3 regions of the Aminobacter sp. J44 genome follow, and region 2 is predicted to be linked to each of the others. Evidence: predicted binding sites of a transcription regulator. Region 2 holds the regulator's gene; each other region holds the start of a gene.

Region 1 (10,031 bases), on a different contig from region 2:
GCGCGGCGCAACGCCTGCTCGATGCGGGTGATGCGCTTGGCGGCTTCTTCCATCTCACGGGTGTAGACCACCACCTTGCCGCGCCCGGAGCGCTTGGCGTGGTAGAGAGCAGTTTCCGCCTTCGAGACCAGCGTCTCGGTGTTTTCATCGCACGAGAACAGCAGAGAGCAGCCGGCGGAGGCGGAGAGCCGCGCGGTGCGGTTGCCGACGTCATAGGGAGCCGACAGGATCTCGATCAGCATGTTGGTGCGCTCGACTACCGCTTCCTCGCTGAACACCATCGGAAACAGGAAGGCGAACTCGTCCGCGCCCACGCGCGAGACCGTCGAGTGCGGGTCCATCGCCGCGCGCAGGCGCATCGCGACCTGCTGCAGGATGTCGTCGCCCGCCTTGCGGCCGAACAGGTCGTTGATCGGCTTGAAGCCGTCGAGGTCGAGGATGCCGATCGCAAACGGCGCCGGATCGTCGGCGCGCTCGACGATGAGGCGGTCGATCTTGTCGAAGAACCGCCGCAGATTGCCAAGACCCGTCAGCGGATCGGTGAAGGCAAGATCTGTACCCTCCGAAGCAACTGGTCCTATGGCAAACGGGTTCGGCATTGTCTCCCCTGACGCTAGGTACGTTTGGTTTTCCCCAGTAAGACCCTCTCACAAAAGTGTTTAGGAAGCGTATCGTTGCCGCAGATTTCCCTTTATTACCTGTCGCTTACATGAACCTGCCATATCAGCAGGGGTCCCGTTGCGGCAGTTTGGAGCCAGTCGGGAACCTGCCCGCCCGCAAGGCGCGCAACGAGCCCCTCAGGCGCCCATTTCACGAGCGCATTCGTCTCCGGATTGCCGGGGCAGAGCGCGACGTAGTCAACGCCCGTTTTCAGCGCCAGCTCCGCTGCTTCGTCAGCCTTCGCCATCATCAGGTCGAGATTGGCGACATTGCCCTGCTGGTTGCGATGATAGGGGCCTGCAAGTACCCGGTGCGGAGTGTTGGCAAGCACCGATGAACCGAGATTGGAGATGACGGCGATGGTTCCCGGCGGCAGCGCGGCAGCGGCCGCATAGTCGGCATGGGCATAGCATTCCGACGCGGTTTCCCCGGCGGCCGCTTCTTCTTCCGACAGAAACGGCATCGCGACCAGCTGCCAGACGAGGTTCGCCGAGACGATCCACGACAGCGCCATTGCGAACTGCGCCATTGGCGTCTTGTCCCGCTCGGCGCGGGCGCGCGCTTTGCCGATCCACGCGGCCAGCGCGATGGTTGCGAGGGGCACCGAGAAGGTCGAGCCTCGCACCTGCCAGATGCTGACCGCAAACGCCATTGCGAGGAATGCTGCGACGATCATCGCCTCGCGCCGCTTCTCAGCCCGCAGGATCATCGCGGCAAGCACCAGAATTCCAAGCAAGGGCGTCACATAGACGGTCAGCAGCTTTGCCGGTTCGTCGTGCAGCAGCGCGATGAACGACTGCGCCTCGACCACAGATCCCAGCCAGAATTCCTTCAGGCGCGGATCGAGATCGGCATAGGGCTCGCCAAGGCACTGCGGAAATCCAATGACGAGGATCGCGCCGCAAATGGCGCCCAGCGCTGCCAGCGCAATAAGCCGGCCAATCCACCGCGACTGCAGTGCCGGCACAGAGGCAATGGCCGCGAGTCCCGCCCCGCCAAGGACGCCCAGCAGCGCCTGCGGCAGCGAGAAGGCGTCGCATGCTGCGGCGAAATAGGACTGCGGGGCGATGGTGGCGAAGAAGACGGCGGCGCAGGCAGCTGCAAAGCCCGCCCCGAAACGTCGGGCAATCCGTGCGCCGCTTTCTCCATCAAACAGGAACCATACCGCCGCGATGACGCAGGCCGCGGCCGCGTAAGGTGCGGCCTCCATGCCGACCGCGAGCATTCCCGCCGCACAGATTCCTGCCCATGCCGGGCGCTTGCCGTCGATCAGGCAGGCGATCGCGGCAAGGGTCAGCACCAGCTGAACGTTGTGATGGTCGAGCGCGCCGGGCCGGAACACGCCAACGAAATAGAGCGAAAGCCCGCCGAGGATGAAGCCAGGCAGGATCGCAGCTTCCCCGCCGAGCGCGCGGGCGGCACGAAAAATCAGGTAGAGCGAAGCCGCGAACAGGAGGCTCGGCCAGATGATGAGCGCCACCGTTTCGCCGAACAAGGCGACCAGCAGCGCAATCGGCGCGTCGACCAGCCGCGACCAGTGCATCGCAAAGCCGCTCTCGAGCCCCATCCGGTACTGCGTCGGGTCATACCAGCCTTGTCCGCCAAGCAGGTCGCGGACCTGCACCAGCCGCAGCACGCTGTCATTGTCGCCGCCGCTGTCAGCCAGCGAGGGAAATCCGCGTGCTGTATGGAAGGCTAGCATCGCGGCTGTGCCGGCAAGCGCCATCGCGGCATGGCCGAGGGCATTCGAGCGGGAATTCCCGCCTGCACAGACATTGGCAATATCCATACTGCTCCCCCACCTTTCCCGCTGCGAAGCCTAGCCCGCACCGCTTCAGAAAGGGTAAAGCCGCCGCCCGCCGTTTCCCGCCGGTCTAGGCAAGAGCGCCGCAAGCATCTAAATGCGGAGAACGTCAGGAACACGGGAAGGTCACATGTCGCTCAAGGTCGCGGTCCAGATGGACCACATCTCTACGGTCAACATCGCCGGGGATACCTCGTTCGCGCTGTCCCTTGAGGCGCAGCGCCGTGGCCACAAGCTCTATCACTACACGCCTGACCGCCTGACCATGCAGGACGGCCGCGTCTTCGCCCGCATCGAGGAGATGGAAGTCCGCGACGTGAAGGGCGACCACTACACGCTCGGCGAGCCGGTCCGCACTGACCTCTCCGAGATGGACGTGATCCTGCTGCGCCAGGACCCGCCCTTCGACATGAACTACATCACCACCACCCACATGCTGGAGCGCATTCACCCGAAGACGCTTGTGGTCAATGACCCGGCCTGGGTGCGCAACAGCCCGGAGAAGATCTTCGTCACTGAGTTCCCCGACCTGATGCCGGAGACGCTGATCACCAAGGATCCGCGCGAGGTCATGGAGTTCCGCGAAAAGTACGGCGACATCATCGTCAAGCCGCTCTACGGCAATGGCGGCGCCGGCATCTTCCATCTGCCGGAGGCCGACCGGAATCTCTCGTCGCTGCTCGAGATGTTCGGCCAGATCTTCCGCGAGCCGTTCATCGTCCAGCGCTACCTCAAGGACGTGCGCAAGGGCGACAAGCGCATCATCCTGATCGACGGCGAGCCGGTCGGCGCCATCAACCGCGTCCCGGCCGAGCATGATGCGCGTTCCAACATGCACGCCGGCGGCCGCGCCGAGCCGACCGAACTCACCGAGCGCGAGCGCGAGATCTGCGACCGCATCGGCCCGTCGCTGCGCGAGCGCGGCTTCATCCTCGTCGGCATCGACGTGATCGGCGACTACATGACCGAAATCAACGTCACCTCGCCGACCGGCGTGCGCGAAGTGAAGCGCTTCGGCGGCGCCGACATCGCGGCTCTCTTCTGGGATGCGGTCGAAGCCAAGCGCTGATCTTTTCTCTTCCGCGCAGGCGCGCCGCAAGGCGTCGCCCGCCGCCGTTCTTCCGCATCTCCCGCGCTGACCAGTAGAAATGCTGGAGACGTTGCTGTTCCTAGAAGCAACGCATCAATAGGCGCGGCCAAATTTCCGAATGCATCAGGAACAAACGTTCCGGAACTGCAACCTTTTGCAACCTTCAAGCAAATTGTTCTGCAAATGTTCTTGTAAATTGGTTGTGCTTGTGCTTCTCTGAAGGCGTAAGGTTCCGTTCGGGGACACGCCGCCATGCGGCGGGGCAGGGGGCAGCATGATCGCACGCGTCACCACTGTCGCCTTCGAGGGCATCGAGGCCATTCCGGTCGATGTCCAGGTCATGGTCGCGCCCGGCAAGGTGGGCATGCAGATCGTCGGCCTCGCTGACAAGGCGGTGGCCGAAAGCCGCGAGCGGGTGCAGGCGGCGCTCCATGCCTCCGGCCTTGCCATGCCGGCCAAGCGCGTGACCGTGAACCTTGCGCCTGCCGATCTGCCGAAGGAAGGCAGTCATTATGACCTCCCGATTGCACTCGGCCTGATGGCTGCGCTCGGCGCGATCCCCCCGGATGCGCTGGCCGACTATGTCGTTGTCGGAGAACTCGCACTCGACGGCACCACCGCCCCGGTCGCCGGCGCTCTGCCTGCCGCGGTGGGCGCCAATGCGCTCGGCAAGGGGCTGATCTGCCCGCATGCCGTCGGTGCGGAGGCCGCATGGGCCGGCGCCGACATCGACATCCTCGCCCCGCGCAGCCTGATCGCGCTTGCCAACCACTTTCGCGGCCTGCAGGCGCTCTCGCGCCCCGAGCCCGCGATCCAGCCGCCGGCATCGAACCTGCCCGACCTTGCCGACATCAAGGGGCAGGAGAGCGCCCGCCGCGCGCTGGAGATTGCGGCCGCTGGCGCGCACAATCTTCTGATGGTCGGCCCTCCCGGTTCCGGCAAGTCCATGCTGGCTCAGCGGCTGCCGTCGATACTGCCGGCGCTGTCACCGCGCGAACTTCTGGACGTGTCGATGATTGCTTCAATGGCGGGCGCCATTCCAGGCGGGCGGCTGTCGGACCGCAGGCCGTTCCGTGCGCCGCATCATTCCGCGACCATGGCAGCCCTTGTCGGCGGCGGCATGCGGGTGCGTCCCGGCGAGGCCTCGCTTGCCCATCACGGGGTTCTCTTCCTCGACGAACTGCCGGAATTTTCGCCGCAGACGCTCGATGCGCTGCGCCAGCCGCTCGAGAGCGGCGAGTGCGTTGTCGCGCGCGCCAATGGCTGCGTCAGCTACCCGGCAAAGTTCCAGCTCGTCGCGGCGATGAACCCGTGCCGATGCGGCATGGCGGGCGAGCCCGGCCATCGCTGCGCGCGTGGCGACCGCTGCCGGGCCGATTATCAGGCGCGGCTGTCCGGCCCGCTGCTCGACCGTATCGACCTCAGGATTGAGGTGCCGGCGGTGACCGCCAGCGACCTCATCGCTCCGGGCCGCGCGGAATCAAGCGCGGTGGTTGCCCAGCGCGTCGCCCGCGCCCGTGAATTGCAGGCTGCGCGCTACCAGGCGCTGGGCATCAGGGATGTTACGGTCAATGCGCATTGCCCGACGGGACTGATTGAGGAGATCGTCAAGCTCGACCAGCCGGGATCAGCGCTGCTGCGCGATGCCAGCGACAAGCTCGGCCTTTCCGCCCGCGCCTACCATCGTGTGCTGAAGGTCGCGCGCACCATTGCCGATCTCGACGGCGCAGACAGCGTCGGCCGTATCCATCTGGCAGAAGCGATTTCCTATCGCATGGCGGGCGAGCGCATGCGCCAGGCTGCGTGAGGGGGAGACAGGGTACTCGCGACCGTTAGCGGGCAGCTCGAAGCCGCTCCGCCCGCGGGCAGAGGAAATGCGGAATGCTCAGTCCACCGAGCCGACCAGCATGTTCTGGTCGTCGTAGATCGTCACCCAGCGGCCGGTATGATTGGCGGCCTGCCGCTTGAGGAACTGGTAGCCCGTCTCGTTCCAGGCGCGCAGCTCGTCATTGAGGTTGTCGAGGATGAAGTCGCCGCGGTTGGTGCGAACCGTCAGCACTGCATGCCCCTCGCCGTCCGGCTTGCGCAGCACGGTGATCAGCAGGTTGGACAGCGAAATGCCGAGCGCGTTGAGCTGGCGACGCTTCTCGAGGACATAGTCCTCGCAGTCGCCGACGGACTGCTCCGGATACGCCCAGTATTCGTCCTGGCCGTAGACGTCATAGTCGCTCATCGGCTTCACAGCCGCGTTGACCGCCTTGTTGACTTCGCTGATCTGGTTCCACAGGGCGTCGGTGACGATCACCGGGCCGCTGTCGCGCGGACGGATCGAGCATTCGGAAGCGAAGCGCTTGCAGAATTCGTAGTGGCCAATCGGCTGGGAGGTGAGGCCGCCGGTGATCATCGCGCCGGCGCCGGACGCCTGCGTCGTCGATCCTGTCGCTGCTGCGATGAGCAGGAGAGAAGCCGTGAAAATCCCCGGCTGCCACCTGCGAAGCGTGGCCCACATACGCCCTAACCCCAAGATCACTGCGTGTTTTAGTCGTTAATGAACTGTTAACGACTGAACGGGGCGGAAGTCAATGAACGGAAGGGCTGGATTGAGCTTATGGTTACTGAAGCCACGTTACTGTTGCGCAAGGCACACAGTGGCATTCGCCATCAGCTACCTTTAGCGGGACGCTTGCGGCTTGTCGACGTCGTTGAGGTCGCACCTTGCGTCTGAGCGGCCATGAAGTCGACGATGCGAGGCACGATTTGCGAGCGGAAGCGCGAGCCGTTGAACACGCCGTAGTGGCCGACCTGCGGCTGCACATAGTGCGCGCGCTTTTCCTGCGGAATGTTGATGCAGAGGTCGTGCGCGGCCTGCGTCTGCCCGAGCCCGGAAATGTCGTCGTTCTCGCCTTCGACGGTGAAGAGCGCGACGTTGCGGACGGCGGTGAGGTCGACCTTCTCGCCCCGGTGCATCATCTGGCCCTTGGGCAGGTCATGGCGGACGAAAACAGTGTCCACTGTCTGAAGATAGAATTCTGCCGTCAGGTCCATCACGGCGAGATACTCGTCGTAGAACTCGCGGTGCTTCTCCGCCGAGTCGCCGTCGTTCTTCACAAGGTGCATGAAGAAGTCTTTGTGCGCGATCAGGTGACGGTCGAGGTTCATCGACATGAAGCCGGTGAGCTGCAGGAAGCCGGGATAGACGTCGCGGCCCGCGCCCGGGTTCGGCCACGGCACCTGCATGATGACGTTCTCGCGGAACCAGTCGATGCCCTTTTCCTCGGCGAGCTTGTTGACGGCTGTCGGGTTGCGGCGCGTGTCGATCGGCCCGCCCATCAGCGTCATGCTGGCCGGCGCAAACTTGTCGCCGCGCGCCTCCATGACGGCCACCGCAGCCAGCACCGGTACCGATGGCTGGCACACGGCCATCACATGCGTGTTCGGCCCGAGGTGGTGCAGCATGTCGATGATGTAGTCGACGTAGTCGTCGAGGCCGAAGCGCCCGTCCGAGGCAGGCACCATGCGCGCATCGGCCCAGTCGGTGATGTAGACGTCGGCATGCTCGGCCATTGAGCGCACCGTGCCGCGCAAAAGCGTGGCGTAGTGGCCCGACATCGGCGCGACGATCAGCAGTTTCGGATCCCGCTCCGCGCGCGCAGCCGGAAGGTCGCGCTCGAAGTTCAGCAGGCTGCAGAACGGCCGCGTCCACACCGTCTTCTCGCGGATCGCGACGCTCTTGCCGTCGACCGTCACGCTCTCGATGCCGAAGGCGGGCTTGGCATAGCGGCGCGTGGTGCGCTCGAACACTTCCGCCGCCGCCGCGACCGACCTTCCCATCGGCGTTGCCGCAAACGGGTTGAGCGGGCTTTGCGAAATGACGCGCACGGCGTCCGCATAGGCCCTCAGGGGCTGGAGGGCGGCATGGTTGAGTTCGTAGAGCTGATAGTACATTCGCGACGACCTCGGGGCCTTTACCGCGGCCGGCATGCACGAAGGCGGCCGGTCAGGAAAAATTTTGCCGCAGAAGCTAACAGGCTTTTGCTGCGATGCAATAGAGTTCAGACGTTAAACACCGGGCGGACCGGCAGGTTGCATACAGCATCCGGCTTTTTGCGGCAGACTACCCAGCGGCAAGCCGCAACATGCAAAAAGGGGCGCCGCGGCGCCCCTTCAGGATACTTTCTTGAAAAGAGGGTTCAGCCCTCGAAGCCGTCGATGATCACCATGTCGGCATCGGCGACGGTGACGCGAATGGCCTTGGCGGCCTGGTATTCGGGGCTGTTGTAGCAGTCGATTGCCGCCTGCATCGACGGGAACTCGATGACGACGTTGCGGGACCGGCCTGAGCCTTCCATCACCTCGTAGGTGCCGCCGCGTGCAAGGAACCTTGCGCCATAGCGCTCGAATGCAGGCTTAGCCGTTGCAACATAGTCCTTGTAGCGCTCCGGATCGCGGACATCGACATGCGCGATCCAATATCCCTTGGCCATGCTTTTCCCTCCCTTGGTTGATGGTGTCAGGCGGCTTGCATCTCGTCGAGGATCGCCTGTGCGGCAGCGCGCCGGTCCGGTGCGCCGATGATCGGACGGGCGACGACAAGGTGGGTCGCGCCGGCGCGCAGCGCATCGGCCGGCGTCATCACCCGCTTCTGGTCGCCCTTTTCCGCTCCGGCTGGGCGAATACCCGGAGTGACGATCGCCATGTCGCCGCCGAGGATCTCGCGCACCGCGGCGGCTTCCGCAGCCGAGCAGACGATGCCGCCCATGCCGGCCTCGCGCGCCTGTGCGGCGCGCTTGCGCACCAGCGTCGCCGGATCGTCGGCGTAGCCTGCTTCGCGCACGTCGTCGGCATCCATCGATGTCAGCACCGTCACGCCGAGGAGGCACAGGTCAGAGCCCTTCGCAGCGGCGACCGCCGCGCGCATCGCCTTCGGATAGGCATGCAGCGTCAGCATCGACACGCCCATCTTGGCGATGTTCTCGACGCCTTCGGCAACTGTGTTGTCGATGTCGAGCAGCTTCATGTCGAGGAAGACCTTCTTGCCTTCCGCCGCGAGGTCGCGGGCGAATTCCAGGCCGCCGCCAAAGACCAGCCGGTAGCCGATTTTGTAGAAGTCGACGACCCCGTCGAGCTCGCGCACCGCCTTCTCGGCCTCGGCTACGGTTGGAAGGTCGAGGCCGACAATCAGGCTTCCATTCATCAGCGTTCTCCTCGCGACTGCGCGGACAGAAGCCACGCATGTTCGGTAAGTGTCTTGCAGACCGTCTGCATCGATCTCAGCATTCTCTCCTCGACGAAATTGCCGTGTTCGTCAAAGGCATTTGCCCCGTCAGGCACAAGGCATTGCGGCGTGATGAGGTCTGCCTGCATGTGCGACAGGATCTGGCGCAGGTGCGAGACGGCGCGGATGCCGCCCCAGCGCCCGTCGGAGGAGCCGCACAGGGCGATGATTTTGCCGTTGAAGGGTTTCACCTTCTTGCCGTTGTCGGTGCGAATGCGGCTTACCCAGTCGATCGCGTTCTTGAGCAGCGGCGGCACCGAGCCGTTGTATTCGGGCGTCGCGATCAGCACGCCGTCATGGGCGATCATCAGCCGGCACAGCCGGTAGGCGTTCTCCGGAATGCCGTGCTCAGCCTCGTAGTCCTGGTCCATTATCGGCAGCGGGTAGTCGCCGAGCGAGATGCGGGTCACTTCCGCGCCGAGCAGCGCCAATTCCTTCTGCGCGACGTCGGCGGTCTTGCCGCTGTAGGCGCCGGTCCGGGTCGAGCCGGCGAAGACGAGTATTTTCGGATTCATGTGGCTGGCGATCCCGTTGCGTGTCCTCTCGATATAACCGAGGCAACGGGACCGTCAAAGGTGTGGCCCCCGGAAGGGTCAGGACGCCATCGGACGGCGGTAGACCCATAGCTGTGCGGGCGGAATGTTGCGCAGCACGAGGTCGAGATGCTCGACAACATAATTGCCCTTGTGAGCGGGCACCGGCGAGCGGGGCGAATAGGTGATCTGGACCACCGGCCGGCCGATCGGCAGACGGTCGAGCAGGGCTTCGACATAAGCGATCCGCTGGGGAACAGGGAAGCTCAACAGCGGCACGGCGGAAATCACCGAATCGAAGCGTTGGTCGTGCTTGTCACCGAGCGTCTTGTCGAGGTTGAACGCGTCGCCGTGGATGATGTTCACGTCCGGAAAGTGCTCGCGCAGGTGTTCGACGAAGTCGGGAGAATATTCGACCGACCAGAGGTCCTGCGGCGCGACGCCGGCCTCCAGAATCGCCTTGGTGATGACGCCTGTTCCGGGTCCCAGCTCCAGTACCGGCAGGCCCGAGGCGGGGTTGATGACGCTCGCCATCTTGCGGGCGGTAATGCTGCTGGTTGGCAGGATCGCGCCGACCGCCTTGGGCATCTCAATCCAGGTCCTAAAGAACTTCAGCTCTTCGTCGAATCGCTCAGCCAGAGACCTGCGGAGATTGCCTGCCATTTCGAT
Region 2 (10,031 bases):
AGGTGAAAGCGCCGGTCTCCTTGTAGAGGGAGCTGATGTCGATGACGTCCGGCCCCACCGTCCCTTGTCGCACCTTGAATTCAGTGGGTTTTCCCTTGAAATCAAGTGTTGCGGCCGTGCTGCTCATGACAATCACCTCTTAAATATGTTTCCCCGCCACCGATCAGTTTCGCTCAGCGAGTTCCTCCGATCGCGGGCCCTAGCTATCCGATTTGGACTGGCCTGCCAAGCTATTCCGACGGGCAGATGTTGCAACGCAAAAATGCAACAGCTGCCCAAAAAGTTATCTTCAGCCTGCGGCCTGATCAGCCAGGCGCGCAATACTTTCATCGCGTCCGAGAACAGCCAGGACGTCGAACACGCCGGGCGAAGTTGAACGTCCCGTAAGGGCCGCGCGGAGCGGTTGCGCGATCTTTCCGAGCTTCAGTCCAGTCTCCTCGGCATAGGCGCGCACGACCGACTCGGTCGATGCCGCGGTCCACTCGCCCAGGGCTTCAAACCGCGGCAGGAGGCCGGCGATCGTGGCGCGCGCATCCGCGTCGAGGATCTGCGTCGCCTTCTCGTCGAGGTTCAGCGGACGCTGCACGAACAGGTACTGGGCGCTGTCCGCCAGCTCCACCAGCGTCTTTGCACGTTCCTTGAGGCCCGGAAGCGCGGCGAGCAGCTTAGCCTTCTGCTCGTCGCTGAGCTCGGTGGGGATTGCGCCGCGCTCCTCGATGTAGGGCAGGGTGCCCAGGAACTGGTCGAGCAGCACCTTGTCGTCGGTGTTGCGCATGTGGATGCCGTTGAGCGCCTCAAGCTTGGCGAAGTCGAAACGGGCGGCGCCCTTGTTGACGTCCACGATGTCGAACCAGCTGATCATGTCCTCGATGGACATGACCTCGTCATCGCCATGGCTCCAGCCCAGGCGGGCGAGGTAGTTCAGCAGCGCCTTGGGCAGATAGCCCATCGCGCGATAGGCTTCGACGCCCAGCGCACCATGGCGCTTCGACAGCTTCGCACCGTCCGAACCATGGATCAGCGGAATGTGCGCCATGACCGGCACGTCCCAGCCCATGGCCTGGTAGATGATGGTCTGACGTGCGGCATTCGTCAGATGGTCGTCGCCGCGAATGATGTGGGTGACGCCCATGTCATGGTCATCAACGACCACGGCTTGCATGTAGGTCGGGTTGCCGTCCGAGCGCAGGATGATGAAATCGTCGAGATCCTTGTTCGGGAAGCGGACCTCGCCCTGCACCTTGTCGTAGACGATCGTCTCGCCTTCCTGAGGCGCCTTGATGCGGATCGCGGGCTTCACGCCGGCCGGTGCCTCGGACGGATCGCGGTCGCGCCAGCGGCCGTCATAGCGCGGCGGGCGTCCCTCTGCGCGAGCCTTCTCGCGCATCTCCTCGAGCTCCTGCGGGGTCGCATAACAGTAATACGCCTTGCCCATGCGGACGAGTTCCTCGGCCACCTCGCGGTGACGGTCGGCGCGCTGATACTGCGAGATCGGCTCGCCTTCCCACTCGAGCCCGAGCCACTTCAGACCGTCGAGGATCGCCCGGGTTGCCGCCTCGGTCGAGCGCTCACGGTCGGTATCCTCGATGCGCAGCAGCATGATGCCGCCGGTGTGGTTGGCATAAAGCCAGTTGAAGAGCGCGGTGCGCGCACCACCAATGTGCAGGAAGCCGGTAGGTGAGGGCGCGAAGCGGGTGACAACCTTGTCGGACACGGGATCCATCCATGAGAAAACTGGCCGTTGAACGGCCGATGGTATTTGTCTGGCGCTCATGTAGCATAGCGACCTCATCGTGCAAGCGCCTACGGGGCTGGGAAACGCGGCATGGGCGGGGAGGAGCATGCGGAAATTGACGAGCGCCGCCTGTTCTTCGGCGGGACCGATCTCGCGCGAACCGATGGTGCCCGGAGCCAAATTTTCGGCAGAAGAGGCCGGATAAGCTGGCGCACGCGCCTCGGAAAGGCCCGCGATTGGACGGATATCACAAGAAGCGCGCGCGGCGTTTGAAGCTGAAATTGATCGCGGGACGCCGTTTCTTTGTATTCCGGTCTTTATTGGTGCCGGGGCGCTCACCTATTTCGCCCTGCCGCACGAGCCCACCCTTCTTCCGCTCACTGCGCTCGTCTTCGGCCTCCTGAGTCTCTGTTGGTGGCTGCGCACACACTTCGCCTGGCGTCTGCTGGCCATGTCAGGGCTGCTCGTTGCCAGCGGTGCTGTGAGCGCCAAGATTGAAACGCTTACAGCAGGCACGCGCATCCTCGGCTCGGAGGTAACCACAAGGCTGACCGGCCGCGTGGAGTTGATCGAGCAACAGGCTTCCGGGCGGGTGAGACTGACGCTTCGGGTCCTCGACACCCGGCGGCCCGTGCTGCGCTATGCGCCGGACATCGTACGTGTCACTGCGAGTTCGATGCCGGAAAATGCCGGAATAGGAGAGGTCATCGAAAGCGTCGTCAGGCTTATCTCGCCCTCGGGTCCGGTACGGCCGTACAGCTATGACTTCTCGTTTCAGAGTTACTTTTCGGGCATCGGTGCAATCGGCTTCTTCATGGGCGCTCCCGAGATTGTGGAGGGCGAGAGGCCCGAGCCGGCCCTCTGGATGCGCGGAATGGCGTGGGTCCAAACCCTACGCCAGAAGATGGCCGCGCGGATCACCGAGACGATTGGCGGTCCGGAAGGAGCCATTGCAGCCGCTCTGATCACCGGCATCCGCGCCGGCATTCCGGAGCAGATCAACGAGGCGCTGCGCATCACTGGCCTCTACCACGTCATTTCAATCTCCGGCCTGCACATGGCCCTTGTCGGCGGCACGCTGATGGTCGCACTGCGCAGCGTCTTCGCGCTCGCTCCCAATTTCGCGATGCGGCGGCCGGTGAAGAAATATGCGGCGGTGATCGCTCTGCTAGCCGCCGCCTTCTACCTGCTCATCTCCGGGGCGGATGTCGCGGCGCAGCGCAGCTTCATCATGCTTGCGGTCATGCTGCTGGCGATCGTGTTCGACCGCGCGGCGCTCACCATGCGCAATCTCGCCATCTCGGCGATCATCATCTTGCTGATCTCGCCGCATGAGGTGGCAGGACCTTCCTTCCAGATGTCTTTCGCAGCAACCGCCGCACTCGTCGCGTCTTACGCTGCCTGGACTAGCTACCGCGCTGGACAGGAGCCGCGACGCCGGCGCAGTACGCCGTCCTTTCCGGGACGAATTGTACGGTACTCCTTCGCCGCTGCCATCGCCCTCGCCGCGACATCGATCATCGCCGGGGGTGCGACGGCCCTTTTTAGCGCGTGGCATTTTCAGCAAGTTTCGCCACTCGGCCTGTTCGCCAATCTTGCGGCGATGCCGATCGTGTCGGTGGTGGTGATGCCGATGGCGGTTGCCGCGTCGATCCTGATGCCGCTCGGGCTTGACGCCCTCCCGCTGCTTGCGATGGGCGAGGGGATCGCGGCGGTTATCACGGTCGCGCAGTGGCTCGCGGAGCGTTCGTTCTACGACTCTACCGGTGCAATTCCCGGCGCTTCTGTCCTCTTGTTGGCCGCTGGCCTCGCAATCCTGACGATGTCGCAGACGTCCCTGCGCTGGCTGGCAGCAGCGCCGATCGCCGCAGGCCTGACAGTACTTGTTCTTGTTGACGCCCGACCGGACGTCCTGATCGCCGAGGACGGCAGGCTCGTTGCGATGCGCCTGTCGGACGGGGCTGTTGCCGTCAACCAGTCGCGACCGCGCGGCTTTGCGCTTGAAAATTGGCAGCGCGCGATGCGGGCAACCACGGTAGTGCGGCCGCAAGCCGAAGACAACTCGCTCGAACACGGCTTCATCTGTTCAGGAAAGACCTGCACCGCCCGCCATGAAAACGGAAACACGATTGTCTACACGGCAGATGAGGACGCGGCACGTGATGCGTGCGGGCTGGCGGCGCTGCTCGTGCTCGCCGATGCTACATCGAGCGATCCCTGCGCGGGCTCAGGCACGTTGACGCTCACCACGCGCGATCTGGCGTTATACGGTGCAGCCGAAGTTCGATTTGACGCGCAAGGTCGGGCGCAAATCCGGCACGCCATCAGCATGCCATACCGGCCGTGGCATGATCATCGCCGCTTCTCGCGGGCTGCGCGCGGATTGCCTGAACGAACGACGGCCACACAAGGTGCGGCCGGCGCGAACAGTGAAACTAAGGAAACGGTTCAGTAGCGACGGATGAGGCCGACCAGCCTGCCCTGGACCTTCACTCGGTCCGGCCCAAAAATGCGGGTCTCATAGGCCGGGTTCGCAGCTTCCAGCGCAATCGAGTCGCCCTTCCGGCGGAAACGCTTGAGCGTTGCTTCCTCGTCATCGACGAGGGCGACGACGATGTCGCCTGGGGTTGCCGATGAGGTGTTTCGGATGATCACCGTGTCGCCATCGAAGATGCCGGCCTCGATCATCGAGTCGCCCTTGACTTCGAGCGCATAGTGCTCGCCGCCGCGCAGCATGTCCGGTGGCACGGCAATCGAATGGGTCTGCAGCTGAATCGCGCTGATCGGAACGCCCGCTGCAATGCGACCCATCACCGGAATGGCGATGCCGGATGCGGCATCGTCATTGCTCGGAACCTGCACGCGCGCAGGCTCCGGCGCCTTGCCCAAGCTGCCCTGGATCACGCTCGGCGAGAATTTTTTCGCTGAGTTGAGGCCCGGCGCGATCGAGTCGGGAAGGCGCAGAACCTCGAGGGCGCGCGCCCGGTTAGGTAGGCGGCGGATAAAGCCGCGTTCCTCAAGGGCGGTGATCAGGCGGTGAATGCCCGACTTGGACGCAAGGTCCAGCGCCTCCTTCATTTCATCGAATGAAGGAGGAATGCCCGTCTCCTTCAACCGCTCATGGATGAAGAGAAGCAGTTCGTGTTGCTTGCGCGTAAGCATCGGGCGCCCCTTGGAATCAGAAAAACAAACCCTGAACAAAACACTATATGTTCCATTTGTGTTCCGCAATCATTAATAGGCGCGCGCCCTGCTGCACGAGACGACGAGTTGTGGCACAAGGTGCTTCGATTGAAGTTCCAGGGGAGGGGCTGGTGGAACCAAGAGTCTTTGATGATCGGCTTTGTGCGCTTGGCGAGGGGCCGCTGTGGCATCCGGACAGGGAGCAGCTTTTCTGGGTCGACATCGTCGGCCAGAAGCTGCGGTCGCGGAAGGAGGAGAAGGTCTTCGAGTGGACTTTCGATGTGCCGGTCTCCGCCCTCGGCTGGATCGACCACGACAACCTGCTTGTAGCGGGGGCTGGCGGCCTGATGCGCTTTAATATCGAAAGCGGCTCGCGGGAGACGATCTGCCGGATCGAGCCGGATCGGCCAGATCTGCGCACCAATGACGGTCGGGCAGACCCGAAAGGGGGCTTCTGGATCGGTACGATGGGACGCAGGGCGGAACCGGGCTTAGGCACCATCTACCGCTACTATCGGGGCGAACTGCGAGCCCTCTACACGGGTATTGATATTCCCAACGCCACCTGCTTTTCGCCGGATGGCAAGTTCGCCTGTTTTGCTGATAGCCGGGAGCGCATCATCTGGCGCCAGGCACTGGACCGGGACGGCTGGCCGACGGGCGACCGGACGATTTTCCTCGACCTGCGGCAGGTCGCGACAAGTCCAGATGGAGCCATCTTCGATGCGGATGGCTTCCTCTGGGTGGCGTGTTGGGCGAAATCCTCCGTCGCGCGCTATGCGCCGAACGGACTCGAGGATCTCAGGATCGAGCTTCCGGTGAGCCAGATCACGTGTCCGGCCTTCGGTGGCCCGAACTGGTCCACGCTTTTCGTGACCACTGCGCAGGAAGGTTTATCTGCAGAAGCGCTTGCGAGCCAGCCGCTCGCTGGCGCCGTCTTTGCGGTCGAAACCGGGCTTAGGGGACAGCCTGATCCAAGGGTGATCCTTTAGCGGAAACTGGAGACCGGAGCCTTTGTCATTGATGGTGCCATGAAACCGCTCAAAATGCGGTGGTATGGGGCATTCATTGGTGGCCGAGTCTTGACCCGGTCGGAACGCGGATGCGACACATCAGATTGATGGGCGTCCGCTGCAGATTGGCCTCCATCTGATCAGGCGACGGAAAGCGATGAAAAAGACACTCGAACCGCAGGAACCGCGTTGGCTCGGCTCCGCCACTCCGACGCGGATCGCGCTGGTACCGCCTCTTTCGGCGGCGCGGTGGCTGCTGGTGCTGGTGTTTGCAGCCGGCATCTACTTCTTCCATGGCTTTCTGGTACCAGTCCTGGCGGCCCTGGTGATCGGTTTCGCCAGCTGGCCGGTCTACAGCGACCTGCTGCGCCGTTGCGGCAACAATCGCCCACTAGCGGCTTCGATCGCAATTGCGCTGATCCTTACCTTCCTCGTCGTGCCGGTGGTGCTCGCCATCAGTTACACGATCAAGGAAGTCGGCGTCTGGTTCACCTGGGCGGTGGAGGCAAACCGCACCGGCTCACCGCCGCCTGAATGGATGATCACCCTGCCGGGCGGCATCGGGCCGTGGCTCGACGAGCAGTGGCAGCGCTACATCGGCCATCCGGGCGCGCTGGGCGAACTGGTGCAGATCGTCAGCGGCGCGAATATCGGCTCGATCTACCGCGCCGTGCTTGCTGCCGGCACCGGTCTCTTCGACCTCCTGCTAACGCTGCTCTTCATGCTGATCGCGCTGTTCTTCGTCTACAAGGACGGGGAGAACTTCGTGAAGCAGGTGGACACGCTGGGCGAGCGGATCCTGCCGATGCGCTGGGAGCGCATTTCGCGCGTGGTCCCGGCGACGATCAGCTCGACCGTCATGGGCATGACGCTGATCGCGATCGGCGAGGGCATCGTTCTCGGCACGGCCTACTGGATCGCGGGCGTGCCCTCGCCGGTTACCCTTGGCGTCATCACCGGCGTCATGGCCCTCATCCCCGGCGGTGCGCCGCTCAGCTTCACGCTGGTCTCTCTCTATCTGGTTGCGTCTGGTTCACCCTTTGCCGGCCTTGGCCTGTTCGCCTGGGGTTCGATCGAACTCTTCATCGTCGACAAGACGCTGCGCCCGAAACTCGTGGGCGGGCCGATCAAGCTGCCGTTCCTGCCAACCTTCTTTGGCCTGATCGGTGGCGTGAAGACCATGGGCTTCCTTGGCCTGTTCATCGGGCCGGTGCTGATGGCGTTGCTGGTAGCTATCTGGCGCGAATGGCTGCATGAAATGCAGGCTTCTCCCGCCCCCGTCACGGTGGAAGTGCCGGAGGAAGAGTCCGTCAAGTCTACCCTTGCGGCAGGTTCGGGCGGGGCATGATCTTTGGCGCGGTTGCGCCAAGCCGACGCAGTATCCCAATTTTTCGGCATAAGGGGTTGACTGGGCGGCTGAATCTACGGCTTTTCAAATAATCCGGTCCCCCAACTCCCCTTTTGCCGAATCACGCGGAATGACTGACGCGAACCTGCTACTATTTTTGGTGTTGCTGCCGTTCGCAGGCAGCGTAGCGGCTTCGTTGCTTCCCCGGAACGCGCGCAACGCTGAGGCCTGGTTGTCGGGGCTGGTTTCGCTTGCAGCATTTACGATCACGGCCTTCCTGTACCCTGCAGTCAGGGAAGGCGGCGTGATCCGCCGCGAGGCGCAGTGGCTGCCGGAGCTAGGCGTCAATTTCACCCTGCGCATGGACGGTTTCGGCTGGATGTTTTCGGTGCTGATCACCGGCATTGGCCTGCTCGTCGTCATCTACGCACGCTACTACATGTCGCCGAAGGACCCTGTGCCGCGGTTCTTCTCGTTCTTGCTCGCTTTCATGGGTTCCATGCAGGGCCTGGTTATTGCCGGCAACCTGATCGTGCTGGCGATCTTCTGGGAACTGACCAGCATCGTCTCCTTCCTGCTCATCAGCTACTGGCACCACAACCAGGCGGCGCGTGACGGCGCGCGAATGGCGCTGACGATCACGGGCATTGGTGGACTCGCGCTGCTCGTCGGCCTGATGCTCATCGGCCATATCGTCGGCAGCTACGATCTCGACGTTGTGCTCGCCTCGGGCGACAAGATCCGCGGGCACGAACTCTATTCGACTGCCCTTGTGCTGATCCTGCTCGGGGCACTGACGAAAAGCGCGCAATTCCCTTTTCACTTCTGGTTGCCCAACGCGATGGCGGCGCCGACGCCCGTGTCTGCCTACCTGCACTCGGCAACGATGGTGAAGGCTGGCGTCTTCTTGTTGGCCCGACTATGGCCGGTTCTGTCGGGCACCGATGAGTGGTTTTTCCTTGTCGGTCTGACCGGCATGGCGACGCTGATGCTGGGTGCGTTCTATGCGATCTTCCAGCAAGACCTGAAGGGTCTGCTGGCCTATTCCACCATCAGCCATCTGGGCCTCATCACGACGCTGCTGAGCCTCGGCAGCCCGCTCGCTGCGGTTGCGGCCATCTTCCACATGATCAACCACGCCACCTTCAAGGCGTCGCTGTTCATGGCCGCCGGCATCATCGACCACGAGGCGGGTACACGCGACATGCGCCGGCTGTCCGGCCTGTTTTCATTCCTGCCGATAACGGCAACGCTGGCGATGGTGGCAAGTGCCGCGATGGCGGGCGTGCCGCTTCTGAACGGCTTCCTGTCGAAGGAAATGTTCTTCGCCGAGACGCTGGAGAAGCATCACGGGTCGATCCTCGACGGACTTGCACCCTATGCCGCAACGATCGCAAGCACCTTCGCGGTGACCTATTCGGTGCGGTTCATCCATACCGTTTTCTTTGGGCCAAAGCCCGTCGACCTGCCACATGAGCCGCACGAGCCGCCGCACTGGATGCGTCTGCCGATCGAGCTCCTGGTGCTCATCTGCCTGATTGTCGGCATTGTGCCGAGCATCACCATCGGGCCGTACCTGCACACCGCCGTCGTGGCAGTGCTTGGCAGTGAGACGCCCGACTACAGCCTTGCCGTGTGGCATGGCCTCAATACACCGCTGATCATGAGCGTCATCGCGCTGGTAGGCGGCACGGCGCTCTATCTTGCGCTGCGCCGCTACCTTGCCACCTGCGAAGACGGCACGCCGTTCCTGCGCAACCTCAAGGGCCAGCGCATCTTCGAGCGTATCCTGGTCACCATCTCCTGGCGCTGGGCGCGCTGGATCGAGGCCAATCTGGGCACGCGCCGTCTGCAGCCGCAACTGCGGCTTGTCGTCTTTGCCGCCTTCGTGGCGGGGCTGGTTCCGCTATTCCGGGGCGGGTTCCGTCTGCCGAACGTCAGCTTCGACGGCCTCGACCCGACCTTTGCCGCCTTCTGGGCGGTGGGCATCGTCTGCGCGCTGGGCGCAGCTTATCAGGCCAAGTACCACCGCCTGGCCGCGCTCATCCTGATGGGCGGTGCTGGCATCGTAACCTGCATCACCTTCATCTGGTTCTCCGCGCCGGACCTTGCCGTCACGCAGCTCGTGGTCGAGGTGGTGACGACGGTTCTCATCCTGCTTGGTCTGCGTTGGCTGCCGAAGCGTCTCGAAGAAGTGGATAACTCCGTTCGTCCGATGGACCGCATGCGCCGTCACCGCGACTTCGGCCTTGCCGTCATCTGCGGTGTCGGCATGGCGATACTCGCCTACGCGATGATGAAGCGGCCGGAGACGGATACGATCGCCAATTTCTTCCTGGAGAACGCTTACTCCGAGGGCGGCGGCAAGAACGTCGTCAACGTGATCCTGGTCGACTTCCGTGGCTTCGATACCTTTGGCGAAATCACCGTGCTCGGCATCGTTGCGCTCACCGTTTTCGCCCTGCTTCGCCGCTACCGACCGGCGGCGGACAGCGTTGGCGTTCCGGAGCAGCAGCGCATCCAGAACATGTACGACGACGCGCGCCCGGACCGGGAGATCGGGTCGACTGTCCGCGACTACCTGATGGTGCCCTCCGTGCTGATGCAGTGGATGTTCCCGGTGATCATCCTGCTCGCTGCCTTCCTGTTCCTGCGCGGACACGACCTGCCGGGCGGCGGCTTTGCGGCCGGCGTGACGATGGCAATCGGCTTCCTGCTGCAATATCTCGGCGGCGGTACACGCTGGGTCGAG
Region 3 (10,031 bases), on a different contig from region 2:
GGTGAACTCCTCGCCGCGCTTCACCATCTGGGCCAGGTCTTCCAGCGTCACATAGGTACTTGTCCCTGTGTTGTAGAGCCGTCGGTTGGCGTATTTCTTGATGACCACAGGGTCCTGTTTTGCTGGCATTCGTGACCTCCCGGTTGGGATGCTGCGTAAGCGGGCAATTACCCTCGGCCTCTCCCCCGACGCCGAAGCCTGAGGATATGCCCAAACGGCAGATGATGGGAAGGGGTTTGGTGCAGTGCAGTGAAACTATACCGCTTTGCACTTTGGGGTTTGACTCGCTCGCGCGAAAGGGGACAACATCGCCTCAAGCACCCCAACTCCCAAAGCTTCACAGCGAGGAAACCCGATGTCCGAAATTGTTGTCGCGAGTGCCGCTCGCACTCCCGTTGGCTCCTTCAATGGAGCGTTCGCCGATACGCCGGCCCATGTGCTTGGTGCGACGGCCATCAAGGAGGCGCTGGCTCGCGCGGGCGTCGCCGGCGAGGAAGTCGACGAGGTCATCATGGGCCAGATCCTGACCGCTGGTCAGGGCCAGAACCCGGCACGCCAGGCGGCGATGGGCGCCGGCATCCCGCAGGAAGCGACCGCATGGGGCCTCAACCAGCTGTGCGGCTCGGGCCTGCGCGCGATTGCGGTGGGCATGCAGCAGATCCTGACCGGTGACGCGAAGATCATCGTCGCCGGCGGTCAGGAATCGATGTCGCTCGCGCCGCACTGCCAGCACCTGCGCGCCGGCACGAAGATGGGCGACCTCAAGTTCATCGACACAATGATCAAGGACGGCCTGACCGACGCCTTCTTCGGCTACCACATGGGCAACACGGCGGAGAACGTCGCCCGCAAGTGGCAGCTGACCCGCGACGAGCAGGATGCCTTTGCGGTTGCTTCGCAAAATAAGGCCGAGGCCGCTCAGAAAGCCGGCCGCTTCAAGGACGAGATCGTTCCGGTGACGGTGAAGACCCGCAAAGGCGAGGTGATCGTCGACCAGGACGAGTACATCCGCCACGGCACCACGCTCGAGGCGGTGCAGAAGCTGCGCCCGGCCTTCGACAAGGAAGGCACCGTCACCGCGGGTAACGCGTCGGGCATCAATGACGGCGCCGGCGCGGTCGTCCTGATGACCGAGGAAGAGGCCGTACGCCGCGACATCACCCCTCTGGTCCGCATCGTCTCCTGGGCGACCGCCGGCGTTGATCCGCAGGTGATGGGCACCGGTCCGATCCCCGCTTCGCGCAAGGCGCTGGAGAAGGCCGGCTGGTCGGTCGACGATCTCGATCTCGTCGAGGCCAATGAGGCCTTTGCCGCGCAGGCTTGCGCGGTCAACAAGGAATTGGGCTGGAACCCCGACATCGTGAACGTCAATGGCGGCGCAATCGCGATTGGTCACCCGATCGGTGCATCGGGCGCACGCATCTTCAACACGCTGGTGTACGAGATGAAGCGTCGCTCGGCGAAGAAGGGCTTGGCCACCCTCTGCATCGGCGGCGGCATGGGCGTCGCCATGTGCGTTGAGGCGATGAACTAGTTTTCCTGATCACCAATTTGAGGCAGATACGCGCGGCCGGACGCCAGGGGCAGACAGAACAAGGGGAACCTCCTGTCGGCCCGTCCGTGCGATCAGAGAAGGGGGGACAGCCCTTATGACAAGAACTGCACTCGTGACCGGCGGGTCGCGCGGTATTGGCGCTGCAATCTGCGTGGCGCTGAAGAACGCCGGATACAAGGTTGCCGCTAACTACGCCGGCAACGACGAGGCCGCGCGCAAGTTCAACGAGGAGACGGGCATCCCTGTCTACAAGTGGTCGGTTGCCGACTACGAGGCCTGTGCGGAAGGCGTGAAGCAGGTCGAGGCCGACCTTGGGCCAGTAGACGTGCTGGTAAACAACGCTGGCATTACCCGCGATGCCATGTTCCACAAGCTGACGCCGCAGCAATGGCGCGAAGTGGTCGACACCAACCTCAACGGCATCTTCAACATGAGCCACCAGGTGTGGCCGGGGATGCGCGAGCGCAAGTTCGGACGCATCATCACGATCTCGTCGATCAATGGCCAGAAGGGCCAGGTCGGCCAGGCGAACTATGCCGCCGCCAAGGCAGGCGAGATCGGCTTCACCAAGGCGCTGGCGCTGGAAGGCGCGCGCTTCGGCGTCACCGTCAACGTGATCTGCCCGGGCTACATCGCGACCGAGATGGTGATGGCGGTGCCGGAGAAGGTGCGGGAGTCGATCATTGCCCAGATACCCGTCGGCCGTCTCGGCGAGCCTGAAGAGGTCGCGCGCTCGGTGCTGTTCCTCGCCTCCGACGAGGCGGGCTTCATCACCGGCTCGACGCTGTCGGCGAATGGCGGGCAGTACATGGCCTGAGCTTGAGGCTGAGAGCGGAAACGGAACGGCCCCTTTTCGGGGCCGTCAGACTGCTGACAAAGTTCCGCGAGCCTTCAAATCAGGCTTGTTGATTCCGATCCGTTCTCACTTTGAATCTGAGACGTTCCGTGAATCTCGGGCTCCGGAAAGGTGCGTCGAGGGTTTGTCAACAAACTGACGGCCCCTTTTCGGGGCCGTTTTTATCGGTGCGTCACTATTCGTCGGTAAGCAGCGCCTTGTAGACGACACCCGCAATCGCAGCGCCGACGATTGGCGCGACCCAGAACAGCCAGAGCTGAGCGAGCGCTGGCCCCTCGGCAAAGAGGGCGACGCCGGTGGAGCGCGCCGGATTGACCGAGGTGTTGGTCACCGGGATCGAGATCAGGTGTATCAGGGTCAGCGCAAGGCCGATTGCGATTGGTGCAAAACCGGCCGGGACGCGCCCGCTGGTCGAACCCAGAATGATCAGCAGGAAGAAGAAGGTCAGCAATACTTCAGTAATCAGCGCCGAAGTCATCGAATAGCCGCCGGGCGACGCCTCGCCATAGCCGTTCGAGGCGAAGCCGCCGACCGAAGTGAAATCGGCCTTGCCACTGACGATCAGGTAGAGCGCTGCGCCAGCAAGTACCGCACCCACCAATTGCGCGATGACATATGGAATGAGGTCTTTACCGTCGAAGCGGCCGGCGACCAGCAGGCCAACGGATACCGCCGGGTTGAAGTGGCCGCCCGAGATGCCACCCGCTGCATAAGCCATCGTGAGGACGGTCAGTCCGAAGGCGAGCGCTACGCCTGAGAAACCGATACCAAGTTCCGGAAAAGCCGCGGCGAAAATCGCGGAGCCGCAACCACCAAACACCAGCCAGAAAGTGCCGAAGAACTCGGCCACAAGGCGCCTTGTCATGAAAATCCCTCCTAAGACGCACGAGCCCCCACGCTGGAAGATGTGCGCCCAAGCTTCGGCGGTTGACAATCCGACTGGTTGCAGTCGGCGAGCCACTGCAGGGAAAACTTGCGGGAATTTCCGCTCAACTGGCGGAAATTGTTAACGCGAGCGCGAAAAAGTCTGTGCGATTCGCTGTGCGTAACCTGTGGATTAGTTGTGGGGAGGTTGGGGATAATACCAGATGTTGTGGAGAACAAACCGGGAAACTGGGCGCGGCAGTGATTCGTCGCTGATTCGTTCCGGCTTTGGCCTGAATGTTAACAGGGATGAGCGGTGCGGCCGCAACAGGTAAATTTCACGTAAATGAAACCCTAATGAATTCTTAAAGTTGAAGGGCGGAGGGGAAGGCCTTGTTGGTGCCTGCAAAGGGCGAAGGTTGGCGTCGTTAACGATTCCAGCCGCTCCCTGCGGTTGTTCCCTGCGCGGTCGCACGAATGCGCATGCATATGGTGGTTAATATCGCCAAGGATCTACATATAGCGGTGAACGCAACGGGAACGACGCCGAGTCAGCGATTCGTCGCTGATTCGTTCCAGACTCGTTCCGTTGATTAACAGCGGTAGTTTCCGCCGCCCTTTTTGCTACAAAACACTGCGGTATCTTCCGCTTGTGGGGTGGGGTGTGCTAACGGAGGCATCCGCCGCGCCGAGGAGAGCGAACCCCGCATTATGAGCCTCCAGAAAAGACACGACGCTCCGCTCGTCCTATCCGGCCGGGACGTGACCGCCGTGCTCGGTCCGACCAACACCGGCAAGACGCATCTGGCTATCGAGCGCATGGTGGCGCATTCGAGCGGCATCATCGGCCTGCCGCTGCGCCTGCTCGCGCGCGAGGTCTATACCCGGGTTGTCGAAAAGGTGGGTGCCGCCAACGTCGCCCTCATCACCGGCGAGGAAAAGATCGTCCCGCAGGGTGCGCGCTATTCGGTCTGCACCGTGGAGGCGATGCCGCGCGAGGCGGACGTCGCTTTCGTCGCGATCGACGAGGTGCAGCTCGCCGCCGACTTTGAGCGCGGCCACATCTTCACCGACCGCCTGCTGCATTTGCGTGGGCGCGAGGAGACTCTGCTGCTTGGTGCCGCCACCATGCGCGGCATTCTCGAAATGCTCCTGCGCGGTATTTCGGTCATCACCCGCCCGCGCATGTCGCACCTTGCCTATGCGGGGCAGAAGAAGCTCACCCGCCTGCCTCGCCGCTCGGCCATCGTGGCCTTCTCGGCTGACGAGGTCTACGGCATCGCCGAGCTGGTACGCCGTCAGCGCGGTGGCGCGGCGGTGGTGCTGGGCGCGCTGAGCCCGCGCACCCGCAATGCGCAGGTCGAGCTCTACCAGTCCGGCGACGTCGACTATCTGGTCGCGACCGACGCGATCGGCATGGGTCTCAATCTCGACCTCGACCATGTCGCCTTTGCCCAGAACCGCAAGTTCGACGGCCACCAGTACCGCGAGCTGACGGCAGCCGAGATCGGCCAGATTGCTGGCCGCGCCGGCCGTCACGTTCGCGACGGCACCTTTGGCGTCACCGGCCAGGTCGATCCGTTCCCGGATGAGCTCGTCGAGCGGATCGAGTCGCACACCTTCGATCCGGTGAAGGTGTTGCAGTGGCGCTCGGCAGCGTTCGATTTCTCAAGTCTTGATGCGCTTCGCCGCTCGATCGACGTGACGCCGCCGGTCGAAGGGCTGACGCGCGCGCTTCCGGCTGTTGACCAGCGGGCGCTCGAGCATCTGGCGCAGGATGAGGCCGTCCGCCGCCTTGCCACGACGCCCAAGCGGGTCGAACTTCTTTGGGAAGCATGCGCTCTGCCCGACTACCGGCGTATTGCTCCGGCACAACATGCCGACATAATTGGCAGTATCTATTTTGATCTGGCCCGGAAAGGCCATGTCGATGAAGATTACATGGCCGAACAGGTGCGACGGGCCGATACGACAGAAGGCGATATCGACACGCTGTCGCACCGGATTGCGCAGATTCGTACCTGGACCTTCGTTTCACACCGCCCTGGCTGGCTTGCCGATCCGGCACACTGGCAAGAAAAAACACGCGAGATAGAGGACAGGTTGTCCGATGCGCTTCACGAGCGATTGACGAAACGCTTTGTAGATCGCAGGACTTCCGTGCTCATGAGGCGCCTGAGAGAAAATGCAATGCTTGAAGCTGAAATAAATCCGTCCGGCGACGTTACTGTCGAGGGGCATCATGTTGGCTCCCTTCAGGGCTTCCGTTTTACGGTTGACCAGACAGCGGCGGGCGAAGACGCAAAGGCGATGAAGGCGGCTGCGCAGAAGGCGCTGGCTGCCGAGTTCGAGGCGCGTGCCGAACGGTTCGCCAACGCCCCGAATGGCGACTTCGCGCTTGCTTCGGACGGGCTGCTGCGCTGGATCGGTGCTCCGATCGCGACTCTGGTTGCTGGCGATGATCCGCTTGCACCGCGCGTAATCCTGCTCGCCGACGAGCAGCTGACGGGCCCGGCTCGCGAAAAGGTCGTGGCGCGTGCCGAGCGCTTCGTGCGCTTCCAGATCGAGACGCTGCTCAAGCCGCTGTTCGACCTCAAGGCTGCCGACCAGCTGACGGGCATTGCGCGCGGCATCGCGTTCCGCCTCGTCGAGAATTTCGGCCTGATCAATCGCCGCGAGATCTCTAACGACGTCAAGTCGCTCGATCAGGAAGCTCGCGCGGCGCTGCGCCGCCTCGGCGTGCGCTTCGGCGCTTTCCACATCTTCACCCCGGCGCTGATCAAGCCGGCTCCGGCGGGTCTGCTGACGCTGCTCTGGGCACTGGTCAATGACGGCAAGGAAAAGCCGGGCTTCGGCGACGTCGTCACCGCCCTTGCCTCTGGCCGCACCTCGATCGTGGTCGATCCGTCCTTCGAGCCGATGTTCTATAGCCTTGCCGGCTACCGCGTCCTTGGCCGCCGTGCGGTGCGCGTCGACATCCTCGAGCGCCTTGCCGACCTGATCCGCCCGGCGCTTGCCTGGCGTGCCGGCTCCGGCCAGCGTCCGGACGGCGCCTTCGACGGGGCGTCGTTCTACGTAACGCCCGCGATGATGTCGATTCTCGGCGCCACTTCCGAGGACATGGAAGAGACGCTGAAGGGCCTCGGCTATCGCGCTGAAGCGAAGCCCGCAGCGGAAGTCGCTGCGAAGCTTGCGGAGCTTGACGCTGCTGCCGAGGCCAAGGCTGCTGCCGAGCAGCCGGCTGAGGCACCTGCTGAAGCCGCCGTCGAGGTTGAGGCTGGCGAAGCGCCCGCTGCAGACGCAACTGCTGACGATGCCGCTCCGGAAGCCGCAAGCGAGGCGCAGGAAGCTGCTCCTGAGGCTCCCGCCGCCGAGGCCGCACCGGTTGAGGCCGCTGCGGAGGGAGCTCCTGCTGCCGAAGCTGCTGCTGCAGAGCCTGCCGAAGAGCCGAAGCCGATCCTGCTGTGGCGTCCGGCCCGCTTCGAGGGCCGCCAGCAGCGCCAGAACCGCAACCAGCACGGTCGCGGCCAGCGCCGCGACGGCGAGCGCCAGGAAGGCGGCGAGGGCAGGGGCGAGCGCCCGGCTCGCGGCAAGTTCCAGGGCAAGCCTGGCGAGCAGCGTGGTGAGGGCAAGCAGCAGCGCCGCGAAGGCGGCCGTGGGGACCGCCGCGAGGGCGGTAAGCCGCAGTTAGCCGACAAGCAGGCACGTCCGCAGAAGCCGCGCGAGGAGCGCCCGGTCAAGCTCGATCCGGATTCTCCGTTCGCCAAGCTCGCGGCCCTGCGCGAGCAGCTGACCAAGAAGTAGATGAACGGCGTCGAGCGGCAACGCATCGACAAGTGGCTGTTCTTCGCGCGCGCGGTAAAATCCCGCTCGCTAGCAGCAAAACTGGTTCAGGCGGGGTATGTCCGCCTGAACCGCGAAAAGATCGACCAGGCCGCGCAACTGGTGAAGACCGGCGACGTGCTGACGATGAAGCTGGAACGCGGCGTGGTCGTCTGGCGGGTGCTTTTGCCCGGCAAGCGGCGCGGCCCAGCCGAAGAAGCGCGTACCCTCTACGAAGACCTGACGACGCGCGAGGAACCACCAGCCTGAGGGGCGATGCGCAAATGCATTCCTGCATTGCGCACTTGCGCGGATTGGTCACCCTTGCGCACATCCGGCGAAGGGTTTACCTCACCGCCGGACCCTAGCAGACTGAAAGCCGGGCGGAGCCACTCATGACCTATGTCGTCACAGACAACTGCATCCGATGCAAATACACCGACTGTGTGGAAGTATGCCCGGTCGATTGCTTCTATGAAGGCGAGAACATGCTCGTCATTCATCCGGACGAGTGCATCGATTGCGGCGTTTGCGAACCGGAGTGCCCTGCAGACGCTATCAAGCCGGATACCGAGCCCGGCCTCGACAAGTGGCTGCAGATTAATGCCGAATATGCGGCAAAATGGCCCAACATCACGGCGAAGAAGGACGAGCTTCCGGAAGCCAAGGAATTTGACGGCGTGCCGGACAAGTTCGACCAGTACTTCTCGTCCGAGCCCGGCTCAGGTGACTGAAATACGTGGATTTTTGGGGCTTCCTTACGCAAGGTAAGGTTGTGCCATCCGACCTGCGATTGATTCGCCCTATAGCGCGAAATGCGGCAACGCAAGTTCGCGCATGCGGCAAATTGTTGAATCTCGCGACTTTTTATGTTACATATCTAGCAACATGCCGATGACAAATTGTCGATTCATGGCGCTAGCGCTTTAATCTCGAAAGGCTGCAACTCATCCGAACCAGGGCGACCTGGGTCGGGCCGGTTCTTTGACCTTGCCCGACACAAAGGCTTCCTTCGGATGACGCGGCCTTTTTGTCATGCGTGGCAGTTGGCTGGCCGGCTTGTCGGCCGCGAATCCACGCGCTCTCGATAGCGCGTGATAAAGAAGGAGTACAGGGCGTATGGCAACCCAGCAGAAGAAAACCGCGACTAAGCACGGCTTCAAGACCGGGGAATTCATCGTATACCCGGCTCACGGCGTCGGTCAGATCACTGCCATCGAAGAGCAGGAAGTCGCGGGACACAAGCTGGAACTCTTCGTCATCGACTTTCAGAAGGACAAGATGCGCTTGAAGGTGCCGGTGGCCAAGGCCGCCACGATCGGCATGCGCAAGCTCTCCGAGACCGACTACGTCGACCGCGCGCTCAAGGTTGTTCAGGGACGTGCCCGCGTGAAGCGCACCATGTGGTCGCGCCGCGCCCAAGAGTATGACGCGAAGATCAATTCGGGCGACCTCATCTCGATCTCCGAGGTTGTCCGCGACCTGTACCGCGCCGAAAACCAGCCCGAGCAGTCCTATTCCGAACGCCAGCTCTACGAGGCTGCCCTTGACCGCATGGCGCGCGAGATCGCTGCCGTGAACAAGATGTCGGACACCGAGGCTATCCGCCTGATCGAGCTCAATCTCGCCAAGGGCCCGCGCCGCGGCGCGAAGGCGGACAACGAGGAGTCCGAGCAGGAAGAAGCCGCATAAGCTTTCCAAAGCTTCAAGTACTTCCAAAAGACCCGGTCGCTCACGGCCGGGTCTTTTCTTTTGCTCCTGCTGCGCCACCTTTGGAACTTATGGACCGGGATCTGCGTATTTACTGACGCAGCATCCGGCCACCCCTCATGCTGCACTGGCCGATCTCCCGATCGGTCCCATTTCCTGTGCGCGAGCTTTCCCCCCGCTCGCCCGCGACGAATGGAGCGCGACATGGACGATTCCGCACGCCGCAGCATGGTTCGCGAGGCCATGAAGGCCCCCTATCTCGAACGCGAGCAGGAACACGAGCTGGCCCTGCGCTGGCGCCAGGGTGACCAGAACGCCATGCATCAGATCGCCACCGCGCACATGCGGCTGGTCATCTCCATGGCTGGGAAGTTCCGCCACTTCGGGCTACCGACTGCAGACCTGATCCAAGAAGGCCATGTCGGCCTCCTGGAGGCAGCCTCCCGATTCGAACCAGACCGGCAGGTCCGCTTCTCGACCTACGCCACCTGGTGGATCCGTGCCTCGATGCAGGACTTCATCCTGCGCAACTGGTCGATCGTGCGCGGCGGCACATCATCGGCGCAGAAGGCGCTCTTCTTCAATCTCCGACGCCTGCGGGCTCGGCTCGCGCAGGACAATCGCGAGCTGACCGGCGAGGCGCTTTATCGCGAACTCGCAGAAGCGCTCGGTGTGCCGGTGAGCGACGTCGAGACGATGGACGCGCGGCTGTCTGGCTCCGACACCTCGCTGAATGTGCAGGTGGGTTCGGAAGGTGAGGGCACGGCAGAGCGCCAGGATTTTCTGGTCTGCGATAAGCCGCTACCGGATGAGGTTGTTGGCGATACGATCGACACCGAGCGACGGCTCCAGTGGCTGCAGCGGGCGCTGAAGACGCTCAACCCGCGCGAGTTGCAGATCATCCGCGAACGCCGGCTGCGTGACGAAGGAGCTACACTCGAGTCGCTCGGCACGACGCTTGGGATTTCCAAGGAGCGTGTGCGGCAGATTGAGGGTCGCGCCATCGAAAAGTTGCGGTTTGCCCTGAGCCACAACGAGCCGCGCAACCGCAACGCTGCCTAGGCAGCGCTTCGCTACCTGTCCGTGATGATCTTCACCTTGCCGCCGGCTGAAACGGTGGCGCTTTCGCTCATCCCGTTGATCAGGCGGAACATGTCGATCTTGCGATCGACGCCTTCCATGCGAGCCGCGAGCGTTGCCACCGTATCGCCCGGGCGGACCGTC

Evidence for each region. The regulator LexA, encoded in region 2, represses DNA repair genes until DNA is damaged. The targets are predictions, from matches to a motif close to TGTTCNNNNTGTGTTCNG.
Region 1: L610_RS02825 (YifB family Mg chelatase-like AAA ATPase) is a predicted target of LexA. The motif match lies at 3,728-3,745, and genes of this name have one in related genera.
Region 3: L610_RS04070 (helicase-related protein) is a predicted target of LexA. The motif match lies at 3,847-3,864, and genes of this name have one in related genera.

Annotation. Positions count from the first base shown of each region.
Region 1 is NZ_VLJG01000005.1:30,858-40,888, reverse strand. Features, by position in the region: gene L610_RS02840 (bifunctional diguanylate cyclase/phosphodiesterase) at 1-599, opposite strand, end outside; gene L610_RS02835 (GtrA family protein) at 695-2,449, opposite strand; gene gshB (glutathione synthase) at 2,595-3,533, shown strand; gene L610_RS02825 (YifB family Mg chelatase-like AAA ATPase) at 3,829-5,361, shown strand; gene L610_RS02820 (transglutaminase-like cysteine peptidase) at 5,440-6,063, opposite strand; gene L610_RS02815 (polyhydroxyalkanoate depolymerase) at 6,216-7,499, opposite strand; gene L610_RS02810 (DUF1330 domain-containing protein) at 7,745-8,038, opposite strand; gene pyrF (orotidine-5'-phosphate decarboxylase) at 8,065-8,748, opposite strand; gene L610_RS02800 (NADPH-dependent FMN reductase) at 8,748-9,344, opposite strand; gene pmtA (phospholipid N-methyltransferase PmtA) at 9,423-10,025, opposite strand.
Region 2 is NZ_VLJG01000023.1:122,727-132,757, reverse strand. Features, by position in the region: gene gltA (citrate synthase) at 1-127, opposite strand, end outside; gene gltX (glutamate--tRNA ligase) at 290-1,714, opposite strand; gene L610_RS10910 (ComEC/Rec2 family competence protein) at 1,971-4,190, shown strand; gene lexA (transcriptional repressor LexA) at 4,184-4,897, opposite strand; gene L610_RS10900 (SMP-30/gluconolactonase/LRE family protein) at 5,050-5,910, shown strand; gene L610_RS10895 (AI-2E family transporter) at 6,089-7,279, shown strand; gene L610_RS10890 (monovalent cation/H+ antiporter subunit A) at 7,410-10,031, shown strand, end outside.
Region 3 is NZ_VLJG01000007.1:66,257-76,287, forward strand. Features, by position in the region: gene phaR (polyhydroxyalkanoate synthesis repressor PhaR) at 1-129, opposite strand, end outside; gene L610_RS04055 (acetyl-CoA C-acetyltransferase) at 356-1,534, shown strand; gene L610_RS04060 (beta-ketoacyl-ACP reductase) at 1,650-2,372, shown strand; gene aqpZ (aquaporin Z) at 2,587-3,276, opposite strand; gene L610_RS04070 (helicase-related protein) at 3,987-7,079, shown strand; partial or broken gene L610_RS04075 (RNA-binding S4 domain-containing protein) at 7,080-7,364, shown strand; gene fdxA (ferredoxin FdxA) at 7,493-7,831, shown strand; gene L610_RS04085 (CarD family transcriptional regulator) at 8,217-8,789, shown strand; gene L610_RS04090 (RNA polymerase factor sigma-32) at 9,012-9,869, shown strand; gene L610_RS04095 (M48 family metalloprotease) at 9,881-10,031, opposite strand, start outside.